Regions from separate parts of the Gordonia sp. YY1 genome, predicted to be linked through region 3. Evidence: predicted binding sites of a transcription regulator. Region 3 holds the regulator's gene; each other region holds the start of a gene.
What was found. The regulator LexA, encoded in region 3, represses DNA repair genes until DNA is damaged. The targets are predictions, from matches to a motif close to CGAACANNTGTTCG.

Region 1 (4,144 bases), on a different contig from region 3:
GGACACACCGCGGAGATGTTCTTCTGCGCCGCGGATCGTGGGGCGGCGGACCGCGGTGCACCTGGTGCCGTCGGTGCGGGTTCCGCGGGTGACGTCGCTGCCGGTCGGGGTTCCGATGCCGCTGCTGTACCGGGTGCTGCGCGACTTCGGGCCCGACGTCGTGCACCTGGCCTCCCCGTTCGTGGTGGGCGCGGCGGGCGCGGTCGCCGCGCGCGCGCTGGGCGTGCCGGTGGTCGCGGTCTTCCAGACCGATGTGGCCGGGTTCGCGGCGTCGTACCGGCTGGGTGCGGTGGAGAAGGCGGCCTGGCGATACACCCGCCTGTTGCACGAGATGTGCGATCTGACGCTGGCGCCGTCGAGCGAGACGATGACCGCCCTCGCCGTGCGCGGCGTGCCGCGGCTCCGGAAGTGGGGGCGCGGCGTCGACCTCGACCTGTTCGCGCCGGACCGTCGGGACGAGGCTCTGCGCGCGCAGTGGCGGCAGGACCGCGACCACGCGCTGGTGTGCGGATTCGTGGGTCGGCTGGCGCCGGAGAAGCATGTCGAACGGTTGGCCGGGCTGTCCGGGGACCCGCGGGTGCGGTTGGTGATCGTCGGCGACGGTCCCGAACGCGCTCGCCTCGAACGCTTGATGCCGGATGCGGTGTTCACCGGCGAGCTCCGCGGCGACGCGCTGGCCCGGGCGTACGCCTCGTTCGACGTCTTCGTGCACGCGGGCGAACACGAGACGTTCTGTCAGACGATCCAGGAGGCGATGGCCAGCGGCCTGCCGGTCATCGCCCCCGCTGCCGGCGGACCGTGCGATCTGGTGACGCCGTTCCGCACCGGGTACCTGCTCGAGGTCGCGCGATTCGAGGCCGCCCTGCCGGCAATCGTCGACTCGCTGCACGACGATGCGGTGCGGGCCGCGTTCGGTCGGGCGGCACTCCAGGCGGTGCGGTCACGGACCTGGCCGTCTGTGTGCGCCGAGCTGGTGGGGCACTACCGGTCGGTGACCGGGGCGGGTGCCGCGGCCGAGTTCGACCGGCCCGCCTGATCGCCGGGACACCGGTCGCGGTGGCGGCGTGCGGCGTACCTCACGCTCGTCGTGGCGCCGGCGCGCGGTAGCGTGAGCGGCATGGCATCGACGGGCGCGAACCCACCTCAGCGAGCAAGTCTGGAGAAGGATCCGGCCGAGGTCGCGGCCATGTTCGACGGCGTCGCCCGACGCTACGACATCACCAACACGGTGCTGTCCTTCGGGCAGGATCGCGGGTGGCGCAAGAAGACACGCAAGGCGCTCGACCTGCGTCCGGGTGACATCGTGCTCGACCTCGCGGCCGGGACCGCGGTGTCGACGGTCGAACTGGCGTCGTCGGGTGCCCACTGTGTGGCCGCCGACTTCTCACTCGGCATGCTCAAGGCCGGCGCCCACCGCGACGTGCCCAAGGTCGCGGCCGACGCGCTCTCGCTCCCGTTCGCCGACGACTCCTTCGACGCGGCCACCATCTCCTTCGGGCTGCGCAACGTCAACGATGTCCCGACTGCGCTCGCCGAGCTGCGTCGTGTGCTGAAACCCGGTGGGCGACTGGTGGTCTGCGAGTTCTCCACGCCGACGTTCAAGCCGTTCCGCACCGTGTACATGGAGTACCTGATGAAGGCGCTGCCGGCGGTGGCGACGAAGGTGTCGAGCAGCCCGGACGCGTATGTCTACCTGGCCGAATCGATCCGGGCCTGGCCCGACCAGTTCGCGCTGGGCGACCTGATCCGCGACGCCGGCTTCGACCAGGTGCGCTGGCAGAACATGACCGGCGGGATCGCGGCGATCCACTCCGCCCGGGCCTGACGTCCCCGACGCCACTTCGAAAACGACGTCGCATGCGACCTCGATCCGGTCCGGCGACGTCAGCTGGCGTCGCAGATCCCGAATCGGTGTCGCATGCGACTTCGGTTGTGGGGCAACGAGGTAGGAGTGCGTGCAGTCCGATCGGTGGGTAGCGAGCTGGCGAGGAACCCTTCGCTACCGTGGTAGCGAGCTTGCGTGCGGTCTTTCTGTTCCTTGAGTAGCGAGCTTGCGAGCAACTCTCCGCTCTCTGAGGCGAGTTTGCGAGGAACCTTCCGCTCCTTGGGTAGCGAGTTTGCGAGCGGTCTTTCTGTTCCTTGAGTAGCGAGCTTGCGAGCGTATCGAAAGGCCCCTCTACCAGACACCACCGACAAGTCCGGAAATGAATCTGATCCTCGATACTCGTTGCGAGGCAGCCGAATTGCGCCTACAGTCGAGTTATCGAACACGTATTCGAGTCGACGTCTCCAGGGGGTGACCACATGACCGATCACGCACTGCGCGATGACACCACCACACCGCCACCCTCGGGTCCCGCCGTGTTGGTCGGCCAGATCCACACCCTCATCGATCAGCTGCAGACAGTGAACCTGACCGGGTGTTCGGATGCCGAACTGGTCGATGTCGCGGTAGAGACCGAACGGGCGATCGCGCGACTGACTTTCGCCGGCGATCGTCAGATCGTGGAAGCCACCGAACGTGATCTGCCGCGCAAGACCGGGCATCGCAGCATCATCCAGTTCATGACCCACCGCCTGCGGATGGCCAATCCCGGTAAACGTCTCGAACAAACCCGGGCCACCGCATCGTTTCCTGATCTGACCACCGGTGAACCCCTCGCACCCGCACATCCGGCGCTGGCCGAGGCGTTCGCCGCCGGGCGAGTCGGGTCCGCGCACGTGCACGCGGTGCTCGACGTGCTCGACCAGATTCCGCACGCCGTCGCCCATGATGTGCAGGTCGCGGCCGAACAGCAGATGGCCGAGATCGCGGTCGAGCACACCCCGGCCGACATCACCCACCTCGGCGCCCGACTCCTGGGCCATCTCGACCCGGACGGCACCCTCGCCGATGATGCGGATCGGCAACGTCGCCGCAACTTCTGGCTCAACCGGCAACGTGCCGACGGGACCGCGAAACTCAACGGCACCCTCACCCCCGAGTTGGTGGCGCGGTTGGAGATGATGCTGGCCGTGTGGGCGAAACCCGGCATGAACAACCCGCATGATGCTGAATCCCCGTGCGGGTCGATCGAGGACGCCGACCCCGACCAGCTGGCAGCCGCGGCCGAGCGTGATGACCGCAGCCCGGCGCAGTTGAACCATGACGCGTTCAACGCGCTACTCAAAGCAGTGTTCGACGACGGCATGCTCGGCACCAGTCACCGCGGACTGCCGGAGCAGTTGATCGTCAAAGCTGACCTCAATGATCTGATCCGTGAAGCCGGGGTGGCGACGACGGCGACCGGCACGTTGATCCCGATCCCGGATCTGATCAAGCTGGCCGCTGATGCGCAACCGTGGTTGGCGGTGTTCGAAGATGCCACCGCGGTCCCGTTGTACTTCGGACAAGGCAAACGATTGGCCACTCGCGAACAACGCCTGGTGTCCTTCGCCCGGCCCGACGGCGAATCGTGCTCCACTCCCGATTGCCGCGTACCCGCCGCCCACGTGGAAATGCATCACGCCCAAATCGATTGGGGTGACGGCGGATTCACTGACATCACCAACCTCACTCCCGCCTGCACCCGACACCACCACATGGTCGGTAACCAACCCGGCCAATACACCACCCGCATGGTCCGCGAAGGACCCGATGAAGGCCGCTGTACCTGGCAGCTGAACGTCGAACCCGGTGCCCCTCCGAATCCGGAGCGGATCAATCGGCGACCTGATCTACCGCGCCGGTTCGCCGAACATTTGAAACAGGTACGCGAGGAGATCCACGGACCCGACCCGGCGTCCGGCGATGAAACACGCCTCGAGATCCGCGAAGTCATCGGCCACCAATCCGAGGCGCCCGTAAACCGGGGTCTGTCTCTCAAGGACCTGTCGCCCATCGAACTGCGATGCGCCGCACTCCTCGGACTCAACAAGATCTGAACCCCTCCAGCGCGGTGACTCTCCGAGCTCGGAGAACCGCAGGGTCAGGAGCCGGTGGCCTGCCGCGCGTCCTCGGCGATCAGGTCGTGCGGGACCGGGCAGCCGGTAGGCGCGGACTGTGCTGCGCCGGAACCCTTCTCGGGATTCGACGCGCCGGGGACGGGGCAACCGGCCCCGAAGGTGCCGAGTTCCTCGAGGCGATAACCGTTGGGGTAGCTGC
Region 2 (4,144 bases), 140 kb from region 3:
TGCACGAACGCGGATAACCGGACGGGGTCGGCACTCATGACTCAGTCCGTCACGATCTTCAGGTCGACCTCGGCGCCGGCCTTGATGGTGCGGCCGACCGTGCACACCGCGTCGATGGCGCGCTCGACGACGACGAGCAGCCGCTGTGCGGCATCGGGGTCGAGTTCGGAGAGGTCGACCTCGAGGATCTCCTCGATCCGCGGGTACACCTCGTTCTCGCGGTCGGCGTCGCCGCTGACCCGGATGGTGGCGTCGTAGTCGTCGCCGAGGCGGCGCGACAGCGGCCGGTCCGAGGACAGGCCGGTGCAGGCCGCGAGGGCGATCTTGAGCAATTCGCCCGGCGTGAAGACGCCGTCGACGTCCTGCGAGCCGATCAGCACCTCGGCACCGCGCGAGCTGCGCCCGGTGTACCGGCGGGTCCCGGTGCGCTCGACCCAGAGGTCGGTGCGCGCGGGCTCCGCAGCCTGGGCCGGGGCGGCGGTGTTCTGTTCGATCGTCATGCTGGGATGAGTCCTCTCAGGCGGCGGGGCGGCGCTGGCACCGCAGACCATAGTAAGAGCCGGGGATCAGTAAAGATTCCCCAACCAGTCGCGCCCGACGTCGTCAGGCAGCTGCCGCCTCTCGGCTCGCGTTGCGTTCTTTCCATTCCCACACCGCGTAGATCACCTCGGTCGCATACCCGAGGTCGAGCTTGCCGCCACCCACAGGCACCGTCGCATCCGCCGCCACCCGCTCGTCCGGCGACCACTGCCCCGGCGCGCGTGTCGCGGGGCTCACGTCGATCACCGAACCACCCGGCCCGTGGAACGAAAAACGTTGCGACCCATGAGCGGTGATGCTGAACTCACCCCGATGCAGCGCACGGTGACAGCTTCCACACAACAGAATCAGGTTGTCCAACCCGGTCTCCCCACCGGCTGACCAGAACACCACATGATGGGCGTGCAGATGCCGTGTGCGTTCACAGCCGGGCATCTGACAGCACCGGTCCCTCACGAACAACGCCCTGACCAGTGCCCTGTTCGGCGTTCGCGACTTACGCCCCAGCCCCAGCAACGCCAACTTCCCTGGAGCTCCGGACACCCTGCTGGACAACACCTTCCGAACCGCAGCACCACAGTGCGCCTCCTCCAGTTCGGCCTCCGACAGCGCCGGCCCGTCATCGAGGTGGGCCTGTTCTCCACCCTCGTCGGTATGGATCAGGATCTCGGCTCCCGGCGCGAGATCAGGCATCGCGATCCCGTCGTGCACCATGTCGGCCATCGCCACCACCGCCGGCGCCAGATTCGACGGCACATTCCGCCACAGGTCCCGGCGATTCGCCGGCCTGACCTCGGAGTCCCGTTCACCATCCACGGTTTCCAACTCACCCGCAGCGTTCCGCGGAACGCTCGACACCGCGGGCAGATCCGCATCGTCGAAGGTCCGGGTGCGCTCGTACTCGGCACGGACCACACCGGCCAGGAACCGGGCACCATCAAGCGGAGACAACCTCAGCGACACAGACAAGGAGCCATCCGCATTCCACTTGCACCGGCCCGTCGACTCCGCCGGGGTGCGATTCTCCGGCTCGATGCCACGATCCCGATCGATCTGTCCCATCGCACGTACCGCCCGCTCCAGCTGCGACGCCGTGCACGACGACGCCAGGTTCACCAGCTCCTTCTCACGCAACGGGGTCGCCACCCGCGTCAGCGCCCGCACCTTCGAATACGACAACCGCCCCGCACCGAACGCCTGCCGAATCAGCGGTAACTCCGTCAGAGCCTTCGCCACCCGGACCTGCTCCTGCGCTGTGCGTTGAGAGACACCCGCCTTCCACGACAACCAGTGTGCGAGCGAATGAATACCCGGCCCCCTCCACGACTGCCGCTCATCCAACTCCGCAACCAGAGACAAGAACTCGGCCGTGAGCGCGGTGATCTGCGCGGCATAACCCAGCACTCTGCTTTCCAACGCCTCATCGGACAGAGACGCCGGATCCGCGCCATCGAACATCGACGACACATTCTCACCGTGCAATACCGAAACAGACACCCCAAGCCCCCCAGCTGTTCGAACGGATATGCGAACAACTTAGCGGCGCCCACCGACAAAACAGCTGGTCACGTCGCGTCGCGCGTTCCGCGGAACGCTCATCACGTTTCACCGGACGCGTCAGAGCTGCGCAGGAAGTGTCAGTGACTCAACGTGCACGGCGCCGAGGCACGGTCTGGCACTTCGGGCAGAAGTAAGAGCTGCGGTTCATGAACGATTCCCGGCGCATCAGCGTCCCGCACCGGCGGCACGGCAGCCCCTCGCGTCCGTAGGCGTTGAGCGAGCGTTCGAAGTAGCCCGACTGGCCGTTGACGTTGACGTACAGCGCGTCGAAGGACGTACCCCCGACCTCTACCGCCTCGGTCATCACCGCGGTCGCCGCATCGATCAGTTCGAGGAGCTTCTTGCGCGAGATCGTCTCCGCGATACGTGCGCCGTGCAGTCGCGCACGCCACAGCGCCTCGTCGGCGTAGATGTTGCCGACCCCGGAGATGACGGTCTGATCGAGCAGGACGCGCTTGATCTCGGAGTGCTTGGCCCGCATCCGGGTCACCACTGCTGCCGCGTCGAAGGCGGGATCGAACGGATCGGGCGCGATGTGCGCGACCGACACCGGGATGTCGTCCACATAATCGTCGAGATGCCATCCGCCGAACGTGCGCTGGTCGACGAAGCGCAGTTCGTTGTCGTCGTCGAGGGTGGCGCGGATGCGGAGGTGGGTGTGGTCGGGTGCCCCATTGCGGGCGATGAGCATCTGTCCGCTCATGCCTAGGTGTACGACCAGGGCGACACGATCGGCGTCGTCGGCGAGGTCGATCCACATGTACTTGCCGCGGCGCCGCACCCCGGTGACGTGTTTGCCGGCCAGACGTCCGATCAGATCGGGTTCACCGCCGACATGACGACGGGCGGCACGCGGGTGCAGTACCTCGACCGACGTCACCGTCCGCCCGGTCAGGTGCTTCTCGAGACCCATTCGCACGGTCTCGACCTCGGGTAGTTCAGGCATGTACGCCGAATCTCAGGACGCAGCGGTGTCGGACGCGGCAGCGCGTTCGGTGAGTGCCGTCCACGCGAGGGCCGCCGCCTGCTGCTCGGCCTCTTTCTTGGTGCGTCCGACGCCCTCGCCCAGGTTCTCCCCCGCGACCATCGCGATCGCGGTGAACTCCTTGTTGTGGTCCGGTCCGGTGGACGAGATCTGGTACTGCGGCGGGCCGTAACCGCGTTCCGAGCTCAGCTCCTGCAGCGAGGTCTTCCAGTCCAGCCCCGCGCCGAGTTGCCCGGCCTTCTCGATGCGTTCGTCGAAGAGCCGCAGGATGATCCGCTGCGAGGTCTCCAGCCCGTGACTGAGAAACACTGCGCCGAACAGCGATTCGAGGCCGTCCGCGAGGATCGAGTCCTTGTCGCGGCCGCCGGTCATCTCCTCGCCGCGGCCGAGATACAGGTACTTGCCCAGGCCGCCCTCGTCGCCGAGCCCCCGCGCCACGTCGGCGAGCGCGTGCATGTTCACCACGCTGGCACGGATCTTGGCGAGCTCACCCTCCGGGCGGTCCGGGAATCGGAGGTACAGGCGTTCGGTGATCACCACACCGAGAACGGAGTCCCCGAGGAACTCGAGGCGCTCGTTGGTCGGCAGCCCGCCGTGCTCGTAGGCGTAGGAGCGGTGCGTGAGCGCCAGTGTCAGAAGGTGTTCGGGGATGTCGGTGTCGAGAGCGGCGAGTAGCGCGGCACGACGACCGTCCTCGCGAGTGGTCTCAGTCACGACGTTCCTGATCGCCCGGTTTGTCCCCGTCCGACGTGTCCCCGTCCGACGTGTCGCCGTCCGGCTTGTCGTCGCCGGTGAGCTCGGAGAACTTGTTCGCGAGACCGGCCCACCGAGGGTCGATCAGCTCGTGCGCGTGGCCGGGTTCGGCGACCGCCAACCGGATACCGCACACCTGGCAGAGCCCGGGGCAGTCCGGTGAACACAGCGGCGACATCGGGAGTTCCAACGCCACCGCGTCGATGATCGCCTGTTCGAGATCGATGCGGTCGTCGACGATGCGGTGCACATCGTCTTCCTCGGTAGTCTGCTCGGTCACACTGTCCGGGTACGCGAACAGTTCGG
Region 3 (4,144 bases):
CCGTGCGTTCACCCGAGGCGTTCCGCACCCTGACGGAGAAGATCCGTCCACGGATCACCGAGTCGGCTCCGGAGTATTTCTCTCTCGCGGTGGAGTCGCTCGGCTCGGTGGCGCCGGTACGCGCCGCGATCGACCGTCATGCGGGTTCGCTCGCCGCCGACGACGTCGCCGAACAACTCGACAACCTCGTCTTCGACGGATTCGTGGCCGCCACTCCGCGACATCATCTGGAGAACGTGCCGCGCTACCTCGCGGCCGCCGAGGCACGGTTGACGGCACTCCCGGCTTCCGCCGCGCGAGATCAGGCCGGAGTCGCCGTGATCGACCGCGTGACCGAACGGTGGGCGCAGCGGCTGGCCCAGGTACCCGAACACCGGAAAGCGCACGTCAACGACGAGGCGCAGTGGCTCGTCGAGGAGCTGCGGGTCGGATTGTTCGCCGAACGGCTGGGCACCGCGTTCCCGGTGTCGGAGAAGCGGGTCCTACGAACTCTTGACCGACTCGGCTGAAGCGGCCCGGAGGTCGTCGATCTCGCGCTGGAAGTCCTCGAGGGAGTCGAAGGACCGGTACACCGACGCGAAGCGCAGGTAGGCGACCTCGTCGAGGTCCCGCAGCGGCTTCAGGATCGCGAGTCCCACCTCATTGCTGGGGATCTCGGCCGAACCACTGGCGCGGACGGTGTCCTCGACCTGCTGGGCGAGCTGGGCGAGAGCGTCCTCGGCGACGTGGCGCCCCTGGCATGCGCGCCGGACACCTCGCATCACCTTCTCGCGACTGAACGGTTCGGTGACGCCGTTGCGTTTCACCACCGAGAGGACCGCACTCTCCACGGTCGAGAAGCGTCGCCCACACTCCACGCAGGAGCGGCGGCGCCGGATGGCCTGCCCCTCATCAGCGACACGCGAGTCGATGACCTTGGTGTCGTCGTTCTTGCAGAAGGGGCAGCGCATCGTATCCTCACGCAGGTCACGGGACGCTCTGATGCAGCCGCGCCGCATGCCGGGCCGGTGCTCGGCTGGTCCCTGTGGCATCGAGGATACCGCCCGGCCTCAGTGGTACCGGGGGGTGAGGAGCGGCTGGCCGACGCGCAGCCCGCTCGACGCGAGGTCATTCAGCTGGATGATCTCGTCGACGACGGCCTCACGCGGCATCTCGGGGGCGACCCGCGAGGCGATCGTGCTCAGCGAGTCACCCGACCGAACGTGCACGACCTCGGTGCCGACCGCGGCAGGCGTGACCGACGCGGCGTAGTTCTGGCCGACGACCGCGATGACCCACACGGCCAGGGCGAGCGCGACGCCGGCGAGGACAGCGGTCGCCGTGCGGCGACGCCGGCGGATGACGGCCGCGGGAGCCGCCTCGGCGGGACGCCACGCCGGGACCACCGGTCCACGACCGCGCATACCCACCGGCGACGCGCACTGGGTGGACGCGACGCGGCGGACCCGGACCGCCGATTCCGGCACCGGACGGTTGTCGACGGGCCGCCGGGCGTCTCCCCGACGTGTCGGGCGCGGACGCTCCAGGACGTCGCCGCGGACGGGACCGCCGTGCCGGGCGGGGTCGTGCCGGGCGGGGTCGAGGTGGACGGGGTCGATGAGAGTGGCGGTGCGCATGGTGCCCTCCGTGTATCCGGTCGAACGGTGTTCGTGAGTGGGACCGCGTCGTCCCGGTCGAACTGTTCGAATGTCGATCATCCGTTCGATGAACTGATGTTCGATTTGTAGCACGGCACTCCGACAATTGTCTCGCGACACGTCGAACAAATGTTTGATGCGGTCGGCGTTCTCGGCTAGGCTCGTCGAAAGACAAGCGATCTACCAGCACGTTCGGAATCGAGAGGAACCCGATCATGAGCGATGACGGCGGTAAGCGCACCGGAGCGCGGGGCGCCGACGAGCCCGTCACCCCGGCGGACATGGCGGCTGCCGAGGCGTCGCTGACGCCGCGGCAGCGCGGAGTTCTCGAGGTGATCCGCAAATCCGTGCGAGAACGCGGTTACCCGCCGAGCATCCGCGAGATCGGTGACGAGGTGGGTCTCACCTCGACCTCCTCGGTCGCCCATCAGCTGCGGACGCTCGAACGCAAGGGCCTTCTCAAACGTGATGCCAACCGTCCGCGGGCGGTGAACATCGCGCCGAGCGAACCCCCGACGCCGACCTCGCCGACCGGCGGAGCACTGCCCGAACCCACTTTCGTACCGGTGCTCGGCCGGATCGCCGCAGGCGGACCGATCCTCGCCGAGGAAGCCGTCGAGGACGTGTTCCCACTCCCCCGGGAGCTCGTCGGCGAGGGATCGCTGTTCCTGCTGAAGGTCGTCGGCGAGTCGATGATCGACGCCGCGATCTGCGACGGCGACTGGGTCGTCGTCCGCCAGCAGAACGTGGCCGACAACGGCGACATCGTGGCCGCGATGATCGACGGCGAGGCCACGGTCAAGACCTTCAAACGCCAGAAGGGTCATGTCTGGCTGATGCCGCACAACGAGTTGTTCGACCCGATCCCGGGCGACGAGGCCGTCATCCTCGGCAAGGTCGTCACCGTGATGAGGCGAGTCTGACCTCGTCACTGTCGAGTACCGCGGCGACCGCCGCGCGAGCTGCAGCCGGATCGGTGGCGGCCAGCGCGGCCGCCGCCGCGTTTTCGCAGGTTGCCAGGGTGACCGCGCCGAGCCGGGCGCCGACCGCGGGCGCCGCGACGGGAGCGCTCGACAACGAGGTCACCCCGAGTCCGACCAGCACGCAGGCGAGATGCGGATCGGCCGCGGCCTCTCCGCAGACGCCCACCGGTTTGCCCTGATCACGTCCGGCCCGGGCGACCGTTGCGACGAGATGCAGCACGGCCGGCTGCCACGGATCGGTCAGCGATGCGAGCTCGGCGGACATTCGGTCAGCGGCCATCGTGTACTGCGTGAGGTCATTGGTGCCGATCGAGACGAAGTCCACCTCGGCCAGGATCGCCGGGGCCAGGATCGCCGCGGCGGGAACCTCGATCATCACACCGGCGACGAGTCCACGCTCGCGCACCTGCGCGGCGAATGTCGCCGCCTCGGCGGGTGAGGCGATCATCGGGGCCATGACCCACGGCTGCGCGTCGGCCTCCAGCGCCGCCCGGGCGATCGCGTCGAGCTGGCGCGCGCGGATCTCGGGGTGCGCCAAGGCGATTCGATCGCCGCGCACACCGAGTGCCGGGTTGGCCTCGTCGGGATGGGTCACGAAGCGCAGCGGCTTGTCCGAGCCGGCGTCGAGGGTGCGGATGACCACCTTGCGGCCGTCGAAAGCGTCCAGCACCTCGCGATAGATGCCCGCCTGCTCGTCGACCGAAGGCTCCTCGGCGCGCTCGAGGAAGGCCAATTCGGTACGGAACAGTCCGACACCCTCCACCGGGTGATCGGTTGCTGCGCGGGCCGACGACCCGTCGGCGACGTTGGCCAGGATCGCCACCTCCACCCCGTCGCCGGTGCGACCCGGACCCGACCATCCGGCGACGCGAGCGGCGTGACGCCGATACTCCTCGACTCGGGCTCGCGCGGCGGTGTCATCGGGGTCGACGGCGATCTCACCCGTGGTGCCGTCGACGAGGATCGCCGTACCCGCATCGATCCCGACGAGTCCGGACACCGCGACGACGCACGGGATGCCGAGCTGACGGGCGATGATCGCGGTGTGGCTGGTGGGCCCACCCAGTCGCGTCACGAGGGCAATCGTGGTGGTGGGGTCGAGGCCGGCCGTGTCGGCGGGTGCGAGGTCGTCGGCCAGCAGGATCGAGGGCACCTCCGGCGTGGACAACCCGGGTTCGGGCAGTCCCAGGAGCTCGGCGAGCACGCGGTCGCGGACGTCGTTGAGGTCCGTGACCCGCTCGGCCATCAGGCCGCCCAGCTTGGTGAACACCGCGGCGAACTGTTCGGTGGCGGCAACGGCGGCCGACGGTGCCGGCGTACCCCTGGCGATCAGGGCCGACGCCGCACCGATCCAGCCGCGGTCTTCCGCGAGTCCGGCGGTGGCGGCGAGTACTTCCGCGGCGACGCCGGTGTTCTGCGACGCGCGCTCACGGAGTCGCGCGGCGACGACGCCTGCCGCCGCAGTGAATCGTGCGACCTCCTCCGGGCGCTGGTCCTCGGAGATCTCGACACCGGCGCCGAGCG

Region 1: a site for LexA is predicted at 2,265-2,278, ahead of BPODLACK_RS14580 (HNH endonuclease signature motif containing protein). Genes of this name have one in related genera too.
Region 2: a site for LexA is predicted at 2,057-2,070, ahead of BPODLACK_RS04425 (HNH endonuclease signature motif containing protein). Genes of this name have one in related genera too.

What each region holds. Positions count from the first base shown of each region.
Region 1 is NZ_WXYI01000010.1:94,020-98,163, reverse strand. It holds gene BPODLACK_RS14590 (glycosyltransferase family 4 protein) at 1-1,036, shown strand, start outside; gene BPODLACK_RS14585 (demethylmenaquinone methyltransferase) at 1,118-1,825, shown strand; gene BPODLACK_RS14580 (HNH endonuclease signature motif containing protein) at 2,305-3,924, shown strand; partial or broken gene BPODLACK_RS14575 (oxygenase MpaB family protein) at 3,969-4,144, opposite strand, start outside.
Region 2 is NZ_WXYI01000002.1:268,621-272,764, reverse strand. It holds gene BPODLACK_RS04435 (acylphosphatase) at 1-38, opposite strand, end outside; gene BPODLACK_RS04430 (OsmC family protein) at 42-500, opposite strand; gene BPODLACK_RS04425 (HNH endonuclease signature motif containing protein) at 604-1,998, opposite strand; gene mutM (bifunctional DNA-formamidopyrimidine glycosylase/DNA-(apurinic or apyrimidinic site) lyase) at 2,186-3,046, opposite strand; gene rnc (ribonuclease III) at 3,059-3,799, opposite strand; gene BPODLACK_RS04410 (YceD family protein) at 3,792-4,144, opposite strand, start outside.
Region 3 is NZ_WXYI01000002.1:411,445-415,588, reverse strand. It holds gene hrpA (ATP-dependent RNA helicase HrpA) at 1-509, shown strand, start outside; gene nrdR (transcriptional regulator NrdR) at 483-950, opposite strand; gene BPODLACK_RS05110 (LysM peptidoglycan-binding domain-containing protein) at 1,050-1,616, opposite strand; gene lexA (transcriptional repressor LexA) at 1,853-2,560, shown strand; gene BPODLACK_RS05100 (phosphoenolpyruvate--protein phosphotransferase) at 2,538-4,144, opposite strand, start outside.